Regions from separate parts of the Paenibacillus sp. FSL H7-0756 genome, predicted to be linked through region 1. Evidence: predicted binding sites of a transcription regulator. Region 1 holds the regulator's gene; each other region holds the start of a gene.
The links. Region 1 encodes LexA, which represses DNA repair genes until DNA is damaged. Its sites were predicted from a motif close to CGAACATATGTTCG; they were not measured.

Region 1 (5,669 bases):
TTTGTGTTTGGTTGGCGGGAACAGTAGGGGCCAAAATTAATAGTGCCCACAAAATGCCCACAAATACTGGTGGGTGTTTATTCGAGGATTGATTTCATGTGGGCTTCATATTTCTCTAAGCGACTGGAATTGAAGCTTAGGAGTGTACCGGATTGGATCTGCCAATCATGAGGTTATTATGCGGACGGTTCAGGTCAGTGGGCTTGCCCAGGCTGTGGGAAATGGCATTACTTCACTGGATAAAGGGCCACTGTTTGAAAGTCTGAGGTGAAATGAGAGAAGTATAGGTCAAGGCCGAAGTCCATCGTTCCGACAGAATCACCAAGCGCAGCAATGAACCTTTAGATTGAATCGAATTTTTGAGCAAGGTTAATATCCTTAAGAACTGCTTCACCAAATTTTTTAATGTCTTTAATGCTGCTGTAATAAGAAAATTCTTTGGCTGAGGAAAAAACCGTGAGCAAAAATACTTCTTTATCAGGTTGTTGTATCCATTTCCATTCAAACGATTCATCATAATGTGAGAAATATCCATCATAAGAATCCATCGGGAAGTTATTGAGCATCTCAATAAATTTGTTTAATGTAAAATTAGTCCATCCTACTTCACTAGTCATGCTGTTTCCATCTTCAGTATTCGATACTATAAATCTACAGCCTTGATCAGGTCTATTATCATAATAAACAAATTTCATATTCAAATACTTATTACTGTTATAATAGTCTTTTAATTTAGCCACATTATAACCTCCGTTTATATTACAAGAACTAAGCAACGTTATAGTAGGTTGGTTCACTGATTCGTAAAACGATCTACTATATCAATGATATTATTACTTCATAGAAATATGTACAAACACAGAAGGCCAGGAAGCTTTTCCTGCCTTCTATTTTTTTGTCATGAATAAACCAAGCCACCATAAATAAGGGGCTAATAGTCCCCACCTGAGCGCGACGGAGTTGTTTTATATTGTGCTGAAGACATACCAAAAAAACAGGCTTCCCAAAAATAGCACAGCCGTCATGCCAAGCAGCACTCCAATAATGACTTTTTCAGATCTGTTATATTTCTTCACAATGTCCTCCGATGTTCTTAGATTATTCTTCAATAGGAACCGAGGAACGGAAGGCATACCATAGCAATCCATAAGCTATTCCGAAGTAAAGGAGTATACCGAGTATGGATATGGACAGAAGAATGAGGATAACTTTATTTCCGTTCATACATTTACCTCCTAAATAAAAAAACTCTCCCGATTTTTAGTGTGGGGGAGAGAGTGAAGATGAAGACGGAGCAAAGCCCTTACATCATAATATAAAGGAATTAAAACTCCAAATCAAATCATTTTACATACTATTCCATCTCCTATATACTTAACCAGAAGAGAATTCTAGTGGCAGACATGGGAGCGGATGATGAAGAATACATATAAGATTATGCTTTCGCTGATGCTGGTGCTGACGTTGATGGGTCAGGTGGCAGGAGCTGAAGGAGTGGCTGTGCCTGCAGAGACCCAAGAAAGGCTTGTGGAGCAATATGGGCTGGATGCGCCGCCTCCGCCGGTGTGGGATTGGAGCAGCGTTGATGTCGGCGTGAGTGGAATTACAGGTGGGATGCTGTTCGTGTACCGGATGATGTTGAATCCGCTGGGAGTCCTGTTGCAAGAGATGCTGTATATTCTGTAGCTGAGGGGGAAAAGAATGAATTCGCGTTATGATACGCCAAGTCCTGCACGCAGAGTCCGCAGGAGATCTGGCGGTAAGTCGTTACTGGTCCTTATCCTAGTTCTGATTGTGATGGCTGTTACGAATCCGGGGAAGGAAGCTTTCAGTGAATATTCTGTAAAGAATCTGGAGAATACGCTAGATCAGGAAATAGGAGACGGAATTAGCAAGCTGGTGGCCCAGCCTGTAATTGAGTCTTTGACCAAGAGGGATAACTACATTTTGTTCTCAGTATTCAGTGTACCGGACCTTAAGAATACCAATTTTTTTACCGGGGATGGCGGGGCTACTAAGAAGTATATCGGATTGTTCAAAATCCTTTTTATCAAGCTCTAATTATGGTTTACATATTGTTCCATAACCCGGTATAATTGAATAGATTGTTGGGGTAAATCTATTATCATGGTTGTGGAACAAGGAGGAACGAAGTTGAATACGGCTTATAAAGTACTGTCCAGTGATGCTGATCTATTCGCTGCCGCACTGGCACAGGTACAGGTCTACGTCGTTCAGCTGGTTGATGGCAAACCGCATGTGATTGCTGATTATGCCGGACCTGTACAGAAATGGACACCGGAGTACATAGTGCTGGCCGGAATGACTTATAGACGCGATGAATTTGAATTCCGGGTGCGGTTGAACAAAAAGTAAGCAGATTACCTGTCCGCTGCTTGCAGCTCTAACATTACTGCCGAATCACACAAGCTTTGGAGCGATTCTTGGCATCTCTTATACTATCTAAGTGTAAAAGAGGTGTAAAGATGAGCCAAAGAGAACGTAACCGGATTCGCAGAGCCATTAATGTCCTGCTGACACAGCGGGCTGTCCTGCTGGAGAGACTGGAAGAAATCAATGAGAATCTGCGCAGAGTGCCTAGAGGTTCGCGGGCCAGAAGAGAGCTGCTGGCAGCCAGAGAATCAATCCGCGAGGCCATCCGTTTGAATACGGTGGCTATCCGTCTATTGAGAAGTGTGCTGTAGTCTGTATCCGCTCTAATTTATAGGAGTCACAGGAACCCTTGGGGCGCAATCTGGCGTCTCAAGGGTTTTTGTGACGTTCCTATTCCCGGATGGTGACACGGGTACCTATGGGAACGAGGGCGGCCAGAGTCAGTACATCTGCGTTATACATACGAATACAGCCGTGAGAGACCATGTGGCCGATGGAGGATGGGTCATTGGTTCCGTGGATGCCGTAATGCGGCTTGGACAGTCCCATCCAGAAGGCACCGAACGGGCCGCCCGGATTGGGCTGCTTGTTAATGATGGTGTATTCGCCTACAGGCGAGACGGTTAACATTTTGCCGATGCCGACAGGGAAGCCTCTGGTGACAACGTCATTATCCAGCAGGTACAACATGCGCTGTGACAGATCGACGATAATTCGATAATTGGGCATACAGATCAGCACTCCTTTATATCAGGATATGTGCGGAGCGGTACAGCGGTTCACAGAAAAAGTGGCCAAAAAGCAGAATACAAACATTTGTTCGCGCTCTGCTTTTTGGCCACTTTACGAAATGAAATGAACAGAAAACAGGCTGCTTCGCATGGTGCGGAGCAGCCTGTTCTTAAGCGGGGAGTAGATTAGTGGATATCGCGGAATAATCCGATGACCCGGCCCAAAATCGTAACGCGGTTAAGGCGGAGAGGCTCGTACGCCGGATTCTCCGGCTGCAGCCTGATATGATCCCGTTCCTTGTAGAAGGTCTTGACCGTTGCTTCATCTTCTTCGGTCATCGCTACAACAATATCGCCGTTGTCGGCAGTCTGCTGCTGGCGTACGATGACATAATCCCCATTCATAATTCCGGCATCCACCATACTGTCACCAAGGACAGAAAGCATAAATACCTTGTTATCGCCTACATAATGAGCAGGCAACGGGAAGTAATCTTCAATATTCTCTGTTGCAGTAATAGGAACACCAGCTGTAACCTTACCCACTACCGGGATGCGGGTAACGGTCTGGACGAATTGATGCACATTCTCTGAATCTTCCTGGCCGAGCAATTCAATCGCACGCGGTTTCGTAGGGTCACGGCGGATCAGGCCCTTCTTCTCAAGCCGGTCCAAGTGCCCATGCACAGTAGAACTGGAGGCCAGGCCGACAGCCTCGCCAATCTCGCGGACAGACGGAGGATAACCCTTGCTGCGGACTTCATTACGTATAAATTCCAGGATCGCCAGCTGACGACTAGAAATCTTTGACATCGGTATCAACCCCATATACTATGTTTGGGAAAATTATAACATAGAACTTCCGTTCGTACAAACATAAGTTCTAAAATGAGGAAAAAACGAGAACGGAAATAAAGAGAACAAATGTTCCGAAAAAACTCTTGTTCGAAACACATGTTCGTGTTATATTATTTTCGAAAGCAAGAACATGTGTTTGGAGGATGATGATCATGTTAAAGTATAGTACATACAACAGCATCTACAATAATGACGATATCAAGGTGTCCGCTCCCGGTAATCCAATTGCTCATAGTAATGTAACCAAGGTCAAGGACAAGATTCTTCATAGTCTCGCTGCGCTATCATCACTATTCCGTCAGGTCAGCCTGATGAAGATGGTCCTGGTGCTGATGCTTGTCATTTCTGGATTCACTGTAGTGGGGAATGTTTTTGCCGGTTCGGTCTCTTCACTGAAGCCGGATAAGCGGATCGTAGTCGAACGCGGAGATACCTTATGGAGCATTGCGTTAAGTAACAAGCCTGAGGACATGAGGACAGCCGTATATATAGAAGGAATAATGAAGACGAATCATTTGGAGAACAGCGTCATTAAGGCCGGAGATATTCTGACTTTACCTTTATATTGAAGGATTGTGTCAGACTAATGATCGACTCGGAGAGCTTTCAGGGGGTAGACCTTGACAAGCTCTTTTTCTCATGGCAAAGTTAAAATGAATTTAGAGGGAGGGAAACGTATTGAATATTGACGAATTGGTCGCACGCATCAATGAATTGGCACGCAAAGCTAAGAACGGCGGCCTGAATGAAGAGGAACTGGCTGAACGTGCCAAGCTCCGCGAGATTTACCTGGGGAATATCCGCACTAACTTTCGGGCCCAGCTTGATACTATCGAAATTGTGGACAATCCGGAGCATGAAGAGGGCAATAATGGACTTAAGCATTAGCCTGTTGCCTTTTCATAGATAATACAGGATGACTAGGGGGAACTTACATGGCCCGTTCTTGGGAAAGAATGGTTCAACGCAACACGAAGCAAATTAACCAGCAAAGAAAGAAGCAGGGGAAGGACTCTATTTACACTTCCAGCACTAAGACTGCCGCGAAAAGCATCGATATTTTCAAAGGCCGCAATATTGTATTCCCCGTAGTACTGATGCTGCTTGGCATCATGTTCTGGGTGGTCGGCTCGATTGACGAAGCTAAAGGAAGCGGTATTCTGGCCAACTGGCTGGGTGTAGTGCTGTACTTCCTGCTCGCTGCGCTGCTGTTCTTCCGCCGTCCGTTCCTTAAGGTTGAGCGTGCGCGTATCTCTACTATTAAATACAACCGCGAACGTTTCCTGGCTGCGGCGGATATTGAGAAGATCACTTTATCGCGCAGTGTAGTTACCATTAAGTATAAGGGTAAGCGCAAGCAGTGGATTTTCTCCAAGCTGATTAACCGTTATGACACCGCTGCGATGGGGGAACGTCTGGAGCAGTTCGCCAAGAACAACAATATTGAACTAGTGCACGAATAGGAAGACAGACCAGCATATAGGGAGTGGGAGAACTAATGCCGATTACCGCCGTACTATTTGACCTTGACGATACTCTGCTGTGGGATGACCGCAGCGTGGAAGAAGCCTTCCGCTATGCTTGTGAGGCGGCTGGAGATTCCGTTGATCCGCAGGAGCTGGAAGCTGCTGTACGCAGAGAAGCCCGTGCCCTCTATGAATCCTATGAGACATATCCGTTCACCAA
Region 2 (5,669 bases), on a different contig from region 1:
GAAGACGGGGTATACTACAAGAGAAGCGAGAGATGTACGGCGGGAGTTCCTGCGTATGTTCATCAAGCTCAGGACGCGATTGGATCAGGGACGGCTGGCGCTGATTATGTCAGTGGTGGATTTGTATTTCAAGCCGGACCGGCACAGGATGAGGAGATTCTAAGAGAATTATTTGATCATTACCCGGAGGAGGGAGAAGCTATCATGGAATTGATGCCAGCCTGGAAGCGTTGGGGATATGAAGAGGGCAAAGCCGAAGGTATTGAGGAAGGCAAAGCAGAAGGAAAAGCAGAAGGTCAGGCGGAGCTCATCCGTAAGTTGCTGCTCAATGGATTTTCTCCCGAAGTGGTCTCTAAGGCTGTTGAATTGCCGCTGGATAAGATTAAGAAGCTGATGTAAATATAGACCTGGGGCGATGGTGCCCTAGGTCTTTTTTAGCTTCTCATTTAAAGATGCAATTTCTATTACAGATCGCCGAATCACAATGAATTGGAAATTTTTAATATTTTATATTGGATACTCCTTTAACCAAATCAATGCTTGCTCATAATCATCAAAAAATTCTACGGATTTTTTGGTGTTGGTTTGTTGTAAATGATTCATGATCTCTCCTTCTTCAAGGAGAAATGCAATAGCCTTGCTGTGATTCAATAAGGTTTCGTTAAAGAACATATCTTTCCATGCTTTTTGGACAGAAAAGTGATCTGGTGTGTATCCCTTTCGATCCACCAACAATTTGTATTTCCGATTCGTGGAAATGAATTGCTGGCAAGCATGCTCGAACCCATAAAACCATTCATTAACATCATCTGTTGTAATCCTGCCAATTAGATGGGTAACGATTAAATCCCCTGAAACTGTTGTACTGATATTCTGATTACTCAACTTTGGAATCATCTCCCTTAGTTTCAATTATGCTTATTAATCTTGCAAAATCAATGAGGGGAAATTTCTTGCGTAATTAAGCTTTGAATTAGTACTGTCCGGCGGATTTGAAGTATAATGAGGACTGCGATTACGATTCTTGGAAGGCTCAGGGCTACAGCCGCTGCTCCAGCCGGGACCAGACGGGCAGATAGCATAACGGGAGTACTCCCAGCGAGCAGATGACGTTGAAAATGGTCTGGGCGTGGGCGAGCTGGGCGGCAGGTCCGCCGCCGATCCAGGCGGACAGGGATTGCAGCGGCTGGATGAAGGGCAGGAAGAGCAGGGCGCCGCCGATATTCAGCGCCACATGCGACCAGGCGACGAATACGCCGGAAGGCGTACTGCCGATGGCGGCAATGACGGCAGTGACGCAGGTGCCGATATTCGCGCCGAGGACGATGGCGATGCCAAGCGCAGGGGGCATCACGCCGCTGGCGGCGAGGCCCATCGCCATGCCAATAACTGCGGCGCTGCTGTGCACCATCGCCGTCAGCACAGCCCCGGCGGCCAGCCCCCAGAGTGCGCTGGTTGCGGCATGCCCGAGAAACCAGCGGAACAGGGCGCTGCCTTCCAGGGCGGGGCCGATGGACTGCATGACCGCGATGCCCCACAGGACGAGCGCGAAGCCGGTGACCGCGAGGCAGATGAACTGCAGCGGTCCCGAGATCCGGCGGCAGAGATCAAGCAGCCGCCGGGACTGGGGGGCCAGCTCGCCGGCCATCACGGCGGCGGCCCACAGGCAGAGCGCCGCGATCAGCAGCGGCGCGGCCAGCGTGCTGATCTGCAGGCTGATCAGCTCCGTTGTCAGGCAGGTGCCGATGTTGCTGCCGAGAATAATGCCAAGCGTGCGGGCATAGGTCAGCAGCCCGGCATTGACCATGCCGATGGTCAGCACCGTTACTGCGGTGCTGCTCTGCAGCAGCGCCGACAGCAGGGCGCTGACGATCAGGCCTTTGGCCGGTGTGGAGGTAGCCTTGTGCAGGCTGCGCTTCAGCAGCGGACCGGCCAGCCGCGACAGCGAGGCTTCCATCACCTTCATGCCGGCGAGGAATATGACAAGACCATAGAGGACAGGGAATAACAGTTCACGGATCATAAGGACAGGCTCCTTTTTGAACGGGGGTTGTACCAATATATGAACGCCAGGCATAGGACATGTATATTAATCTGGCAACAAGAATAGGGAGTTGAAGGTATTGGCATCAGTAATTCTGGAACGCAACCGTAAAAAAAGACTGGAGCAGGGCCACCCATGGGTCTTCGCCAGTGAAGTAGCATCTGTAGACGGAGAGCCGCAGGCAGGCGGACTGGTGGATGTTCTGACCCATCAGGGGAGGTACTTGGCTACCGGGTATTATAATCAGGCTTCACAGATCCGGGTGAGAATTCTGTCGCAGCACAAGCTGGCGGCGATGGACACGGCGTTTTTTGTAGAACGGTTCGCGGACTGTCTGCGGCACAGGGAACGCTTCCTGCCGGGGGCGGACGCTTATCGTCTGGTCTACGGGGAAGCGGATTTTCTGCCCGGGCTGATCATTGACCGCTTCGGTGAAGTCCTTGTGGTGCAGCTGCTGACACTGGCTATGGATCAGCGCCGCTCCGAGATAGTGGAGGCACTGGTGCAGGTGATGGCGCCGCGCGGCATCTATGAGCGCAGCGATGTCAGTGTACGGGAGCTGGAGGGACTGGAACAGACTACGGGTGTGCTCTACGGCGAATGCCCGCGCCACATTACCGTAAGTGAGAACGGGCTGAAGGTCATCGTCGATATTGAAGAGGGGCAGAAGACCGGCTATTTCTTCGATCAGCGGGAGAATAGAGCATCGATTGCTCCGCTGATGAAGGGCTGGGGCGGGCGCAGCGGAATTACACTGCAGAATGTAGAAATCGAGGATGGGTCACTACAGACGCTGCCGGTCAACAAAAGCGGCAAGCCTGTTACCTTCCCATATTGGGATGGTGCAACTGTGCTGGAATGCTTTGCGCATACGGGAAGCTTCACACTGCATGCCTGCAAATACGGCGCTAAGAAGGTAACCTGCCTGGATGTGTCTGCGCATGCCATCGAGAGCGCGAAGGCCAATGTGGAGATCAACGGGTTCAGTGACCGGGTGGAATTCGTGGTAGATGATGCATTTGCCTTCCTGCGCAATCAGGTCAAGGGTCAGGAGGAACGCACCGAGCGCGCTACGGGCGGCGCAGCGGCAGAAGGGAAAACCGGAAGCAAACCGGCTGCCAAGGCGGATACCGCGAAGCCGATGACCGCCGGGGGAGGACGCACGTGGGATGTCGTGATTCTGGACCCGCCTGCTTTTGCCAAGACCAAAAGCGCAGTGGCAGGTGCCGTACGCGGGTACAAGGACATCAATCTGCAGGGCATGAAGCTGGTGAATGACGGCGGATATCTGGTCACGGCCAGCTGTTCGTACCACATGCAGCCGCAGCTGTTCCTCGATACGATCACGGAAGCGGCCAAGGATGCCGGCAAGGTGCTGAGACTGATCGAATGGCGGGCCGCAGGCAAGGATCATCCGCAGATTCTCGGCGTGGACGAGGGGCATTATCTGAAGTTCGCCATCTTTGAGGTGCGCAGTAAATAGAACAGAAGTGCCAGACCCGGCGGGGCAGCCGGTTTTGCGGGAAGAGTCTCTTTTATAGAGGCTCTTTTTGATGTATTCTACAACTATCTGTTAGCATTGAAACTAATTTACATGAGTTTAATCAGACTTTTCCGTCCGCCGTTTGCGCGGCTACGGGAGAGTCTTTTATTTAAATATAAGCGTATAGGTTTCACACCATACATTATCCTTCTATTTCTCGACGAAACGGTACCGTCTTTTAAAAGGACTGCAAAGCGGTTTTCACTTAGTGTGTTTTGCAAACAATGGCAAACGTACGTTCTGGAGCGTGCGGTGGAGGTATGCTATACTATTGAGACGAGAGTTTTCATAGATTCTGGTGTCGCATAGAGTGCCAGAATTCAACGGAAGGAGTCTGCTGAAATGACGGTTAACTTCATCATCGGCCGCTCGGGCAGCGGCAAGACAACTACAATATGGGAGCGGGTATCCGCAAGGCTGAAGGCAGAGCCGCTGGGGGCCCCGATCATTATACTTGTTCCCGAGCAGGGATCGTTCGGAGCGGAACGGGGACTACTGGCGGCGGGCGGTGTGAAGGGAAGTCTGCGCGCCCAGACGCTCAGCTTCTCGCGTCTTGCCTACCGGGTGAAGCAGGAGACCGGAGGGAGCGCGAGTCTGCCCATCAGTGAAGAAGGCAAGAAAATGCTGATCTACAAGATTATCAGCAAGCGCAAGGAGGAGCTGAAGCTGTTCGGCGCTTCCTCGGACCGGCCGGGATTTGTGGAGCGGCTCAGCAGTCTGCACACGGAGCTTAAGCGCTGCTGTCTTGGAGCCGGAGACCTGGAGGAGCAGATCGGCAGAATGCGGGATGCCACACTGGGCAGCCCTATACTGGCCGGGAAGCTGGATGATCTGCATCTCGTCTTCAGCGAGCTGGACCAGGAGATGTCACAGCTCTATATCGATGAAGAGGACAGGCTGGCCGAACTGTCTGAGCATATCGCGGACTCTGCCTATATCCGCGGCGCTGAGATCTGGGTGGACGGCTTCCACGGCTTCAGCAACCAGGAATTCATCGTCCTACGTGAGCTGATGCAGTATGCTGACACCATGAACATTGCGCTTACACTGGACCGGATCTATCCGCCGGGCGCTGCCCCGCATGAACTGGAGCTGTTCCATCCGGCGGCGGTTACTTATATTAAGCTGCGGGGGTTAGCAGAGGAGATGGGACTTACCGTGTGGGATGAGCTGCTGGCTCCGCCCGTCCTGCCAAGGTTCAAGGACGCTCCCGTTCTCGCACATCTGGAGCGCGGTTTACAGCGCCGGCATCCCTGGACAGGACCGGCTGAACAGGTGAAGGAAGCCATCAGCATCCGGGCTGCGGCTTCACGCCGCACCGAGGTGGAGGGCGTGCTGCGCGAGATGCAGGCCCTGGCCAGAGAATCGGGAGCCAAATATGGGGAAATGGCGGTATTCATGCGCAATATGGCCGATTATGAGCCGTTGATCGCCCCGTTATTTCAGGACTTCGGCGTTCCGTTCTTCCTGGACCAGAAGCTTAGTGAGCTGCATCATCCGCTGGTGGAATTCATCCGCTCTGCCCTGGATGTCGTCCGCCGCCGCTGGCGTTATGAGGATGTGTTCCGCTGCGTGAAGACAGAGCTGCTGCTGCCGCTGGACGGAAGCATTACCCGCGCTCATATGGATGAGCTGGAGAACTACGTGCTGGCTTGCGGAATTCACGGCTACCGCTGGACGGACGGGCGATCCTGGAAGGGGATTCCCCGCCTCTCGCTGGAGGGCAGTGAAGCTGTTGATGAAGCGATGCTGGCAAGGATGGAGGCCTGCCGGAAGGCGGTCACCGAACCGCTGCAGGCGTTTGAGCAGAGAATCAAAGCCAGCCGCAGCGGCCTGGAGCTATGCCGGGCGGTATATCTGCTGCTGGAGGATACGGAAGCGGCACGTAAGCTTGAAGGGATGGGAGCGGAGTCTCTGAAGCAGGGCCGTCCGGAAGCCGCACGGGAGCATAGCCAGCTCTGGGGCGCTGTTCTGGGTCTGCTGGACCAGATTGCCGAAATGATGGGCAAAGAACGGATAGAATTCAGCCTGTTCGCCGGGGTGCTGGAGACCGGGCTGGCAGAGCTTAAGATGGGGCTCGTC
Region 3 (5,669 bases), 140 kb from region 1:
GCCGTTTCCACTTGACTCTTTTCCAGTATTAGACTTAAGAGCCCCTATCTCATATAATAGGAACAGACTAATTGTAACTAAAGGATGTGGAACCATGAGTTCAGAAAGTTCGTTTGATATCGTATCCAAGATGGATATGCAGGAGCTGACCAATGCGGTTCATCAGACCGAGAAGGAAATCGATAACCGGTTTGATTTCAAGAACAGCAAGAGCAGCCTGAAGCTGGAGAAGGATGCGCTTGTCATCGCCTCAGAGGATGAATACAAGCTGAATGCAGTGATTGATATCCTCCAGACCAAGATGGTGAAGCGGGGAATCACGCTAAAGAATATGGATTTCGGCAAAGTGGAGCCGGCTTCATTAGGCACGGTGCGCCAGCGGCTGGGACTGCGGCAAGGGATAGACCAGGAGAACGCGAAGAAGATCAATATTTTGATCCGCGATTCCAAGCTGAAGGTTAAGAGCACGATTCAGGGTGATCAGATCCGTGTGACCGGTAAAAGCCGCGACGACCTCCAGCAGATTATCCAGCTTTTACGCAAGGCTGATTTGCCGCTTGATTTGCAGTTTAACAATTTAAAGTAAGATCATGTGCCCCGCAGTGTATACTTACCTTACTTGCGGGGTGCTTCATGTTTTTTTGACACTTATTTATGGCTATAATATACTAGCTAAGCAGTTTTGAAGAAATTGCTGGAATACTGGATTCGTATGGACTAGGGGAGGAACCTTCAGTGAATTTACCCAACCGTATCACATTAGCGCGTATTTGCCTTATCCCAATCATGATGTTTTTTCTGCTGGTGGACTTCAGCTTCTATCCGGAACCGATACATTGGGGCTCCTTTCAGCTTTCAATTAATCATTTGGTCGCGGCGGTTATTTTTCTGCTGGCAGCCAGTACCGATGGAATTGACGGTTACATAGCCAGAAAATATAACATGGTCACCAATCTGGGCAAGCTACTCGATCCGCTAGCGGATAAGCTGCTGGTCTCGGCCGTGCTGATTTCATTGGTCGAGCTGGGAAGATGCGATTCCTGGATTGCCATTGTCATCATCAGCCGTGAGTTTGCCGTGACCGGACTGCGCCAGGTGGCATTGCTGGAAGGGAAGGTAGTAGCTGCAAGCAAATGGGGCAAGGTAAAAACAGTGATTCAGATTGTTGCCATTTCCCTGCTGCTGCTTAACAACTTCCCGTTCCAGTTCGTCAGCATCCCTGTGGATGATATTGCCATCTGGGCGGCAGCCATCATTACCATTTACTCGGGTATTGATTATTTTGTGAAGAATAAGGAACTGCTGGATTTGAACAAAGCCTGAGACGCTGGAACAGGCTGAACCTTGCAGGATACCTACAATCAGGAGGAGAACGTCAGCTATGAAAGCAGAGATTATTGCCGTTGGAACAGAACTTTTACTTGGACAAATCGTGAACAGCAATGCCCAGTTTCTTTCAGTAGAGCTGGCTGCATTAGGCATTGACGTTTATTTTCAGACCGTTGTGGGAGATAACAAAAGCCGCCTGCTGGAAGCGATCCGGATTGCTCAGAGCCGGGCGGATGTTATATTGTTCACCGGCGGCATCGGTCCGACCGAGGATGATCTGACCAAGGATGCGCTGGCTGCGGCGCTTGGCCGGACCCTGCACATCGACCAGCTGGCCATGGATCATGTGCAGCGCTTCTTCGATGACCGCAAGATTGTAATGACTGAGAATAACCGCAAGCAGGCGCTTGTCATTGAAGGGACGACTCCTCTGTCCAATGATACCGGCCTTGCGGTAGGGATTGCTTTTGCAGAAGAGGACAAATATTATATCGTACTGCCGGGCCCGCCCCGGGAGATGAAGCCGATGTTCACGGATAAGGCCAAGCCATGGCTTCAGCAGCATGCACTTACGAGTGAAATGCCCCTCTACTCGAAGATGCTGAAGTTCGCCGGGATTGGCGAGTCGCTGCTGGAGGACAAGCTGATTGATCTGATCCGCAGCCAGAGCGATCCTACGATTGCCCCGTATGCCAAGGAAGGCGAAGTGACCGTGCGCATCTCTACCAAGGCTCCGTCCGAGCGGGAAGCTATGGTCAAGCTCGATGCTCTGGAGAAGACGATAGCGGATATTCTGCCGGAGAACCTGTATGCCAACATTGATGTGCCGCTGGAGCAGCTGATTGTGGACTGGATGGCGGATGCGGGACTCACTCTGAGTGCTGCCGAGAGCTGTACGGGCGGGCTGCTGATGGAGAGCATTACGAATATCCCGGGCAGCGCCTCCATGTTTGCCGGGGGCATCGTCTGTTATTCCAATGATATTAAGAAAAAACTGCTGAATGTGCCCGCTGCTATGCTTGAAGGCCCGGATGCCCCGGGAGCGGTGAGCCGCGAGGTTGCCGAGGTGCTGGCTGAGCAGGTGCGTATGATCGGCGACACGGACTTCGGCTTATCGGTTACCGGTGTAGCCGGACCGGGATATTCGGAGCGCAAGCCTGTGGGTCTTGTGTTCGTAGGACTGGCTGAGCGGGGCTGCAAGACAGAGGTATATGAGCTGAATCTGAAGGGTACCCGTGACAACATCCGCCTGCGCACCGTCAAGGCGCTGCTGTACCGCCTGTGGCGGAGGCTGGAAGAACGCAAGGTGGCGACTCCGCTGGAAGGCTCGGCCTTGCAATAACGCTTCAGGGCGGTATATAATTTATACATGCGGAAGAACCGTGGCTTGAGCAATCATGCTGCGGTTTTTTGTTTTATATCAGGTATAACAAATTATCCTATGATTGTTCCTGTTAACGTAAGAAGCGGAAGAGAAGCTGCCTGCTAAGTCCTTGCATCCGGAAGGAGGTTAGTCTCTTACAATTAAAGGGAGTATTATCCCTGGGAGCAAAAAAAACGAATGTATGTTCTAAAAAAGACTTGGCAAGACCTTCAAAACACGTTATGATAATACTATAAACAGTGAAGGAAGTGGTCTGATTGTCAGATCGTCGTGCAGCGCTTGATATGGCGCTTCGTCAGATAGAGAAACAATTCGGTAAAGGTTCGGTAATGAAACTGGGAGAATCCACTCACATGAAAGTGGAAGTTGTACCTAGCGGATCTTTGGCACTTGATATTGCACTAGGTATTGGCGGACTTCCCAAAGGACGTATTATTGAAGTATATGGACCGGAATCTTCCGGTAAGACAACGGTTGCACTTCATGCGATTGCTGAAGTACAGAAGCAGGGCGGACAAGCTGCCTTCATCGATGCCGAGCATGCACTTGATCCTAAGTATGCTAAGGCGCTTGGCGTTAACATTGATGAACTGCTGCTGTCCCAGCCTGATACAGGTGAACAGGCCCTGGAAATCGCTGAAGCGCTTGTACGCAGTGGAGCAGTAGACATCATCGTAGTTGACTCTGTAGCTGCATTGGTACCGAAGGCGGAAATTGAAGGCGATATGGGTGATTCCCACGTAGGCTTGCAGGCCCGTCTGATGTCTCAGGCATTGCGGAAGCTGTCAGGCGCCATCAACAAATCCAACACCATTGCGATCTTCATTAACCAGCTTCGTGAGAAGATCGGCGTAATGTTCGGTAACCCTGAGACCACTCCGGGTGGACGCGCTCTGAAGTTCTACTCCTCTGTCCGTCTGGATGTGCGCCGGGTAGAGAGCATCAAGATGGGTAACGATGTTGTGGGTAACCGCACGAAGATCAAGGTTGTGAAGAACAAGGTAGCGCCTCCGTTCAAGCAAGCGGATGTAGATATCATGTACGGCGAAGGAATCTCCAGAGAGGGAAGCCTTGTGGATATCGGTACAGAGATGGATATCGTTAACAAGAGCGGTGCCTGGTATTCCTATGAAGGCGAACGTCTGGGTCAAGGACGTGAGAATTCCAAGCAGTTCCTGAAGGAACATCAGGATATTGCTCTGCTGATCGAGAATAAGATCCGTGAGGCAAGTAATCTCACGACTCTGGTAGAGGCACCATCCGAAGCGGCTGTGGCTGCAGAGCAAGAGGAAGAAGAGAAGCTGTTGCTTGAGATTGAGTAATTAAGTACTCTACCCCTCTACTTCTAATTGAATAATGAAGTCAAGATGGATAGGCGCCCTGTGAAGATATAACAGGGTGCCTTTTCGCAAATATTTCAGCTTAAGTAGGTGATTGGCAGGATGGTTATACAATTGGATGAGGAATTCGAGGAACAGGATGAGCAGCAGGTGCTGGCGGATTTCCCGGCAGATCAAGAGCTGGTAATTACAAAGGTAGAGCGGCTTAAGAAGTCTAATTATCGTTATCTAATCCATTTCGGAGACTACAACATGACTGTTCATGAAGATGTCATGATTAAATACCGGATGATTACCGGGAGTGCTTTTGTAAAAGCGGATCTGGAGGATATCGTTGCCGCAGATGAGCGTCAGCGGGCGTATGTGGAGGGGCTTAGGTATCTGGAGCGCAAGCCCAGAACCGCACAGGAGATGGCCCGCCGTTTAAGGGAGAAGGAAATAGGGGAGACTGTTATTGCCGAAGTTCTGCTCCGCCTGCAGGAGGAACGTCTGCTTGATGATCCCTTGTACGCCAAGCAGTGGGCGGAGCAGCGGATTGTGAATCAGCGTAAGGGCAAGATGTGGATCCGGCAGGAGCTGCGGGAGAAAGGGATTGATAAGTCGCTGATTGCGGAAGCGCTGGATGAGATCACACCCGAGCAGGAGCTGGAGAGCGCGCTGCAGACCGGACGGAAGAAATGGAATACGATCCGGGGAGATGTGAACGACAAACGCCGGAAGACAGGGGCGTTCCTGATGCGCCGGGGATTCTCAGGAGAAATGGTGCGCCAGGTGATCGGGATTCTGCGGGATGAGCAGGATTCTGGGGGGGAAGAAGAGGAGTTTTACTTCCTGGATTGATTCTCTTGACTTTATTACGGTTATCGACTCTCTTGACAAGGTCTTTTTATAAATAATAAAATATAACATGAATCGGCATAAACTAAGAATCCTTTTTCCTTCCCAAAAAGCAGACTCTTATGTTCCGGTTCGCGTACAACTCATATGAAATGTAATCGCCGGATAAGGCGGGCAATGTCCATGTGCAGCATGTGCAGTATGGCAATCGGTGTATTACCGGTTTTTTGTATGGTGATGAACGGATAGTTTAACAACTGCACAAATACCCAAGGGAAGATCCTTGGAGGATATCAACGAGGAGGTGAACAGATGGAAACATTGATCTGGGTCATTGTCGTTCTCGTTGTAGCTGCAGCATTCTTTGGATTCGGTTATTTTATTCGTAAATCCCTTGCAGAAGCTAAGATTTCCAGCGCAGAGAAAGAAGCCGTAGTCATCGTGGAGAACGCGAAGAAAGAGGCGGAGGCGCTGAAGAAGGAAACGGTACTTGAGGCTAAGGACGAAGTTCATAGAATCCGTACCGAAGCTGAGAAAGAAACTCGTGAACGTCGGAATGAAATCCAACGGCAAGAGCGACGTTTGCTGCAAAAGGAAGAATCGCTGGATAAAAAAATGGAATCGCTTGAACGAAAAGAAGAACAAGTAGCTAACAAAGAGAAACGAATTGATGAAACCCAACAGCAAATTGATGTTATTTACAAGAATCAGGTTACTGAACTGGAACGTATCTCCAATCTGAGCATCGATGATGCCAGAAGTATCATTCTCAGCAATGT

Region 2: a site for LexA is predicted at 3,816-3,829, ahead of addB (helicase-exonuclease AddAB subunit AddB). Genes of this name have one in related genera too.
Region 3: a site for LexA is predicted at 2,888-2,901, ahead of recA (recombinase RecA). Genes of this name have one in related genera too.

The regions. Positions count from the first base shown of each region.
Region 1 covers NZ_JBBOVT010000002.1:344,589-350,257, forward strand. Annotated here, with positions in the region: gene NST04_RS18235 (hypothetical protein) at 342-740, opposite strand; gene NST04_RS18240 (hypothetical protein) at 1,438-1,686, shown strand; gene NST04_RS18245 (hypothetical protein) at 1,702-2,061, shown strand; gene NST04_RS18250 (hypothetical protein) at 2,155-2,376, shown strand; gene NST04_RS18255 (hypothetical protein) at 2,487-2,705, shown strand; gene NST04_RS18260 (L,D-transpeptidase) at 2,785-3,123, opposite strand; gene lexA (transcriptional repressor LexA) at 3,312-3,938, opposite strand; gene NST04_RS18270 (LysM peptidoglycan-binding domain-containing protein) at 4,136-4,552, shown strand; gene NST04_RS18275 (DUF896 domain-containing protein) at 4,662-4,871, shown strand; gene NST04_RS18280 (hypothetical protein) at 4,919-5,446, shown strand; gene NST04_RS18285 (HAD family hydrolase) at 5,482-5,669, shown strand, end outside.
Region 2 covers NZ_JBBOVT010000001.1:2,716,603-2,722,271, forward strand. Annotated here, with positions in the region: gene NST04_RS11980 (hypothetical protein) at 1-163, shown strand, start outside; gene NST04_RS11985 (hypothetical protein) at 205-399, shown strand; gene NST04_RS11990 (SpoIIAA family protein) at 508-885, opposite strand; gene NST04_RS11995 (Na/Pi cotransporter family protein) at 1,040-2,023, opposite strand; gene NST04_RS12000 (class I SAM-dependent rRNA methyltransferase) at 2,124-3,527, shown strand; gene addB (helicase-exonuclease AddAB subunit AddB) at 3,930-5,669, shown strand, end outside.
Region 3 covers NZ_JBBOVT010000002.1:208,162-213,830, forward strand. Annotated here, with positions in the region: gene NST04_RS17635 (YajQ family cyclic di-GMP-binding protein) at 95-586, shown strand; gene pgsA (CDP-diacylglycerol--glycerol-3-phosphate 3-phosphatidyltransferase) at 736-1,323, shown strand; gene NST04_RS17645 (competence/damage-inducible protein A) at 1,382-2,671, shown strand; gene recA (recombinase RecA) at 2,971-4,035, shown strand; gene NST04_RS17655 (regulatory protein RecX) at 4,156-4,893, shown strand; gene rny (ribonuclease Y) at 5,203-5,669, shown strand, end outside.